Regions from separate parts of the Pseudomonas sp. AS2.8 genome, predicted to be linked through region 1. Evidence: predicted binding sites of a transcription regulator. Region 1 holds the regulator's gene; the other holds the start of a gene.
What was found. The regulator FliA, encoded in region 1, starts transcription of late flagellar genes. The targets are predictions, from matches to a motif close to CTAAAGTTTNNNNNNNNNNNGCCGNTAA.
Positions count from the first base shown of each region.

Region 2: the regulator FliA is predicted to act here: its motif matches at 1,139-1,166, upstream of FHR73_RS13465 (methyl-accepting chemotaxis protein).

Region 1 covers NZ_JACHVV010000001.1:497,787-501,198, forward strand. Annotated here, with positions in the region: gene flhF (flagellar biosynthesis protein FlhF) at 1-54, shown strand, start outside; gene fleN (flagellar synthesis regulator FleN) at 147-977, shown strand; gene fliA (RNA polymerase sigma factor FliA) at 974-1,714, shown strand; gene FHR73_RS02295 (chemotaxis response regulator CheY) at 1,802-2,176, shown strand; gene FHR73_RS02300 (protein phosphatase CheZ) at 2,196-2,984, shown strand; gene FHR73_RS02305 (chemotaxis protein CheA) at 3,011-3,412, shown strand, end outside.
Region 2 covers NZ_JACHVV010000003.1:232,833-236,244, reverse strand. Annotated here, with positions in the region: gene FHR73_RS13470 (carbonic anhydrase) at 1-537, opposite strand, end outside; gene FHR73_RS13465 (methyl-accepting chemotaxis protein) at 1,199-2,824, shown strand; gene FHR73_RS22560 (hypothetical protein) at 2,866-2,988, opposite strand; gene FHR73_RS13460 (methyl-accepting chemotaxis protein) at 3,148-3,412, opposite strand, start outside.

The sequences.
Region 1 (3,412 bases):
ATGGCCGGCATGCTTGCCGGCCTGTATCAGAGCAATGCCCGCCGCGCCGGTTAGCGCAGACGAACGGTAGTGGTGCATCGCATGCCTGGGCACGCCAAATGCACTTGGTCTAAAGTGTGACGGATTTCAATCAAAGGTATCAGGCAATGGGTAGCATGCATCCCGTCCAAGTCATAGCGGTCACGGGCGGTAAAGGCGGTGTCGGCAAGACCAACGTGTCGGTCAACCTGGCCTTGGCCCTGGCCGATATCGGGCGGCGCGTCATGCTGCTCGACGCCGATCTGGGCCTCGCCAACATCGACGTTCTGCTCGGCCTGTCGCCCAAGCGCACCCTGGCCGACGTCATCTCCGGCGAGTGCGAACTGCGCGACGTGCTGCTGCACGGCCCGGGCGGCATCCGCATCGTCCCGGCGGCCTCGGGCACCCAGGCGATGGTCAATCTGACACCGGCCCAGCACGCCGGTCTGATCCAGGCCTTCAGCGACATCAGCGAAAACCTCGACGTGCTCATCGTCGATACCGCTGCCGGCATCGGCGACCAGGTGGTCAGCTTCGTTCGCGCCGCCCAGGAAGTCCTGGTGGTGGTGTGCGACGAGCCCACCTCCATCACCGATGCCTACGCCCTGATCAAGCTGCTCAATCGCGACCATGGCGTCACCCGCTTCCGGGTTCTGGCGAACATGGCGCTGACACCCCAGGAAGGTCGCAATCTCTTTGCTAAGCTGACCAAGGTGACCGACAGATTCCTGGATGTCGCCCTGCAGTATGTGGGCGCCATTCCGTTCGACGAGGCGGTGCGCAAAGCCGTACAGAAACAGCGCCCCGTGTTCGAAGCCTTTCCGCGTGCCAAGGCCTCGCTGGCCTTCCGTGCGGTAGCTCAGAGAGTCGATGGCTGGCCGTTGCCCGCCAATCCGCGCGGCCATCTCGAATTCTTTGTCGAGCGCCTTGTGCAACCAGCCATCGGTACCCACGCATGACAGCATCCAGCGGGCTTCGCATGTACAGCAAAACCTCGGAACGTACCCAGCAGGAGCAACTCATCAACCGCTACGCGCCGTTGGTGAAACGCATCGCCTACCACCTCCTGGCGCGTCTGCCGGCCAGCGTGCAGGTCGAGGACCTGATGCAGGCCGGCATGATCGGCCTGCTGGAGGCCTCGCGCAAATATGACGCCGGCAAGGGCGCCAGCTTCGAGACCTACGCCGGAATCCGCATCCGCGGCGCCATGCTCGACGAGGTCCGCAAGGGCGACTGGGCGCCGCGCTCGGTACACCGCAACACGCGCATGGTCACCGACGCCATTCGCGCGGTGGAAGCGCGTACGGGTCGCGACGCTAAAGATTCCGAAGTCGCGGCCGAACTTAAATTGAGTCTGGATGAGTACTACGGCATCCTTGGCGACACCATGGGGAGTCGCCTGTTCAGTTTCGACGACCTCATGGAGGGTGGTGAGCATGGGCTCGAGGAGAGCGGTTCGCATGAACTCGAACCCGGTCGCGGTCTGGAAGACGAGCGCTTCCGCAAGGCCCTGGCCGACGCCATCGCCAATCTTCCGGAGCGTGAACGTCTGGTGCTCTCGCTGTATTACGACGAGGAACTCAACCTCAAGGAAATCGGCGAGGTGTTGGGCGTGAGCGAGTCACGCGTCTGCCAACTTCACAGTCAATGCGCGGCACGCCTGCGGGCGCGGCTGGCGGAATGGCGTTCGCGTTAACCGGCTGGTACTCAGGCTACTACGATTGCTTAGGCGCGCCTCGCGGCGTGTGTGCGGATTAGGACGGAGGTCGACTTGGACAAGAACATGAAAATCCTCATCGTGGACGATTTTTCCACGATGAGACGCATCATCAAGAATTTGCTGCGCGATCTGGGATTCACCAATACCGCCGAAGCAGACGACGGCAACACCGCCCTGCCGATGTTGCAGAGCGGCAACTTCGATTTTCTCGTCACCGACTGGAACATGCCCGGCATGACCGGCATTGACCTGCTGCGCCAGGTGCGCGCCGACGCACGCCTGAAGACCCTGCCGGTGCTGATGGTGACCGCCGAGGCCAAGCGTGAGCAGATCATCGAAGCCGCTCAGGCCGGCGTGAACGGCTATGTGGTCAAGCCTTTCACCGCCCAGGTGCTGAAAGAAAAGATCGACAAGATCTTCGAGCGGGTGAACGGCTGAAGAAAGCCGCGGGGACGTTATGGATCAGCTTGGCACCAACAGCTTCAGCGACTTCGAGTCGAATCTAAAACAGCACGCCCAGGAGCTGGTGAAATGCCTAGAAAGTGGCGACTTCACCCAGGCGGTGCATGTCATCAATGAACTCAACCAGTTGCGTGACCGGGGTCTCTACCAGGAAGTCGGCAAGCTGACCCGCGAGTTGCACAACGCCATCGTCAACTTCGAGATCGATCCGCGCGGCATGGCCGGCGAAGAGGTCTCCCAGATCAGCGATGCCACCGATCGTCTCTCCTACGTGGTGAAGATGACCGAGAACGCCGCCAACCGGACCATGGATCTGGTGGAGGAGAGCGCCCCGCTGGTAGGCAACTTCGGTGACGAAGCCCGTGCCGTGCATGCCGACTGGAAGAAGTTCATGCGCCGGGAGATGGGCGCGGACGAATTCCGCGAGCTGGCCAAGCGCGTCGATGCCTTCCTCAGCCACAGCGAGAGCAGCGCCGAACAACTGTCGGCCAAGCTCAACGACATCCTCCTGGCGCAGGACTACCAGGACCTTACCGGTCAGGTGATCAAGCGCGTGGTCAATCTCGTCGGGCAGATCGAGAAAGACCTCGTCAAGCTGGTGATGATGGCCAGCCAGGTCGATCGCTATACCGGCTTCAGCCACGATCACAGCGCGCTGATCGAACAGAATCGAAAAGAAAAGACGATGAAGGGTGAAGGTCCGCAGATTCATGCCGATAAGCGTGAAGACGTCGTGGCCGCTCAGGTCGACGTCGACGATCTTCTATCCAGTCTGGGCTTCTGACCCAGACCCTCTTGGGGAGTGCAGGAATGAGCTTCGACGCCGATGAAGAGATCCTCCAGGATTTCCTGGTAGAGGCCGGCGAGATTCTCGAACAGTTGTCGGAACAATTGGTCGAGCTGGAAAGCCGTCCGGATGACATGGATCTGCTGAACGCCATTTTTCGTGGCTTCCATACCGTAAAGGGCGGTGCCGGTTTCCTGCAGCTCCATACCCTGGTCGAGTGCTGTCATATCGCGGAAAACGTTTTCGACATCCTGCGCAAGGGCGAACGCCGCGTGGATGCCGAACTGATGGATGTGGTGCTACAGGCACTGGATTCCGTCAACGAGATGTTTGGTCAGGTCCGGGAACGCGAAGAGCCGACCCCGGCCTCGCCCGAGTTGCTGGCGGCACTGGCTCGCCTGGCCGACCCGGCCGGGAGCGAACCG
Region 2 (3,412 bases), on a different contig from region 1:
GTGGGTACGCAGGTGGACCAGCTGGGCCACCACGTTTTCCTCGGTGAGGAAGCCCAGGGTGCCGCCGTGGCCGCAGTCGCAATGGCCATGGTCTTCGACCACGGTACGGGCGACCTCGGCATGGCGCAGCCAGACCTTTACCGTCGGCATCTTTTCCAGCGGATCGGGATTGAGCACGGCTTTCATGGCGCCGCAGTCGGAATGGCCGCAGATGATGATGTGCTTGACGCCCAGCGCCACGACCGCGTACTCGATGGCGGTGGAGACGCCGCCGTTCATCTGGCCGTAGGGGGGCACCACGTTGCCGACGTTACGGGTCACGAACAGATCGCCCGGCGAACTCTGGGTGATCAGTTCCGGGACGATGCGCGAGTCGGCGCAGGTGATGAACATGGCCTTGGGCGACTGCGCACTGGCGAGTTTCTTGAACAGCGCTTCCTGTTCGGGAAAGACATCCTGGCGGAAACGCTTGAAACCATCGACCAGTTGCAGGAGGGCCTCGTCGGGTGCGCCGAAGGTATCCGTGTTGTCGCTCATCTGTTTCTGACCTCTTCTCAAGTACGCAATGGCAGCGGCAAGCGCTGGTTAGTGGCTAGACGCCCCCTGGCATCGCCTCGATACGCCCCGGCCATCTCGGGCTCTGGTGGCTTCATTGTCTGGCGGTCCATCGCGTCTTCGGGCGGCGTCCTGGCACCCGGTCACCCAGTCTGGTGACCACAACCTTAATCCACGCTGAAACAATAGCTCGTGACAGACAACGCAGAAGATATTTCAAACTTATACTGAGATCATCCCGCCATTATCGCCGCACGATCAGCGCTTTTAGCCCTTTTATCGGCACGAAGCCGGAATATAGGCGCCGAATCGCGCTTTTCCCCGTGAAGAAAACGTGAATCGCGATAGCTGAACAGATTTCCTTGGCGATCAGTGGCTTGCGAGAGATGTGCAAAAATGTGAACGCAATGCCGCTGGCGGAAATCGAGCGTCTTTTGCCCACTTTGCCTCCAGCCTGTGATCTGCGGCACAGTGCCGCAGCCTAGACCTTTCGCCAGCCTTTCAATAGCTCCGATGCCCTATAGGACAAGGGTTTGCCGCTTTTGCTCGATAGCGGTGGGGCTGATCCACGCCGATATCCGGCCTCAGGATCTGTGGCTCGCGGTCGATAGCAGGAGCTTTCCAGGCTCAACGGAAACTCTCCATGTCCTTTCGCAATCTCTCCATCGCGCGGCGTGCCACGCTCGGCTTCGCCTTTATCGGTCTGCTCCTGCTGCTGCTCGGCGGCACCGCCCTGGTCAAGATGAACGACATCCGCGCCTCGGGCCTGGCCATCGAAGACCGCGCCATGCCGCGGGTGGCCGCGCTCGACGAGCTGACCGCCCTGACCCTGCGCCTGCGGGTGCTGTCCTATCGCCTGCTGCTCAATCGCGAGCCGGAGATCATCACCAAGACCCAGGCACTGTTCCAGCAGCGCAATGGCCAGATGCGCGCCGCCCAGCAGCGCTACGAGGCGCTGATCCAGTCCGACGAAGAACGCACCGCCTACAGCCGCTACGGCCAGCTGATCACCCAGTACGACGGTCTGCAGCAGCGCATGCTGGCGTTTTCCGCCGCCGATCAGCTGGAGCCCCTGCGCCGCCTGCTCAACGAGGACCTGCTGGCCAACTCCGATGCGGTCAACGGCGTGCTCAAGCAACTCACCGACCTGGTGGATCAGCAGACCGCCGCGGCCAACGAACAGTCCGCCACCGACTATCGTCACGCCATCCAGTGGCTGGTGGTGCTGCTGGCGGCCACCGCGCTGCTGACCGTGGTCTTCGCCTGGCTGCTGATCCGCAGCATCACCCAGCCCATCGCCCGCGCCGTGCAGGCCGCCGAGGTGATCGCCACCGGCGACCTCAGCCAGGAAATCCACAGCGAAGGCCGCGACGAGGCCGCGCGCCTGCTGCAGGCCATGAAGACCATGCAGGGCCAGCTGCGCCAGACCCTGCAGGGCATCCTCGGTTCGGCCACCCAGCTCGCCTCGGCGGCGGAAGAACTCAATGCCGTGACCGATGAATCCAGTCGCGGCCTGCAGCGCCAGAACGCCGAGATCGAACAGGCCGCCACCGCGGTGAACCAGATGTCGTCGGCGGTGGACGAGGTGGCGCGCAACGCCGTCAACACCTCCCAGGCCTCCCAGGAGTCGGCCGGCGTGGCCCGTGACGGTCGCGACCTGGTACAGGAAACCGTGGGTGCCATCGCCACCATGAGCGAAGACGTCCAGCACGGCGCCACCCTGGTGGGCGATCTGGCGGTACAGGTCAACGACATCGGCAAGGTGCTCGACGTGATCCGCAGCGTGGCCGAGCAGACCAATCTGTTGGCGCTCAATGCCGCCATCGAGGCCGCGCGCGCCGGGGAAGCCGGTCGTGGCTTCGCCGTGGTGGCCGACGAGGTACGGGCGCTGGCCCATCGCACCCAGGAGTCGACCCGCGAGATCGAGACCTCCATCGGCACCATCCAGCAGGGCACCGATCAGGCGGTGGCGGCCATGCGCAGCAGCACCGAGCGTGCCCAGTCCACCCTGGAAGTGGCCCGCGGCGCCGGCCATGCCCTGGAGCGCATCCATGGCGCCATCGGCGGCATCAACGAGCGCAATCTGGTGATCGCCAGCGCGGCGGAAGAGCAGGCCCAGGTGGCTCGCGAAGTCGATCGCAACCTGGTGAACATCCGCGACTTGTCGGTCCAGACCGCCGCGGGTGCCGAGCAGTCCAGCGCCGCCAGCGCCGAGCTGTCGCGCCTGGCCGTGGACCTCAATGGCCTGGTCGCGCGCTTCCGCCTGTGATCCAGGCGGCTCCGGCCGCTGCGGTGGCCGGAGCCGAGGCCCTAGCCGGGGCCGAGCAGCTGCAGCACGCCGGTCAGCACCACCAGCAGGCCCAGGGGCGAGGCGAGAAAGGACAGCAGCAGGCTCCTCAGGCGAGGGCCGCGCGGGGTAGGGCAGGTCGTCATGACGTCAGGCAGCTCCGTAGCGAGAACGGGCGCCACGCCGGGCGCCCGGGGCCAATTTTCTCCTGTAGCGGCGACGACGTCATGCCAAGAAAACGTAAAGTTGGGTAAAGCCGCGGCTATCCCCGGGACGCCCGTTCCCGGGGATAGCGGTGCATCGGGCTAGACGCGGAAGCGCGCCGCCAGACCATGGATCTCGCGGGTCAGCGCGACGAGCTGGCGACTGGAGGTCTCGATCTGGTCGGCGCCGCGCTTGGAGACGCCCGCCAGTTCGCGGATGTTGATCAGGTTGCGATCCACCTCCCGTGCCACCTGGGCCTGTTCCTCGGCGGCGCTGGCGATGACCAGGTTGCGCTCGTTGATGTCGCCGATGGCGACGAAGATGTGCTCCAGACTCTGGCCGGTGCGCTCGGTGGTTTCAAGGGTG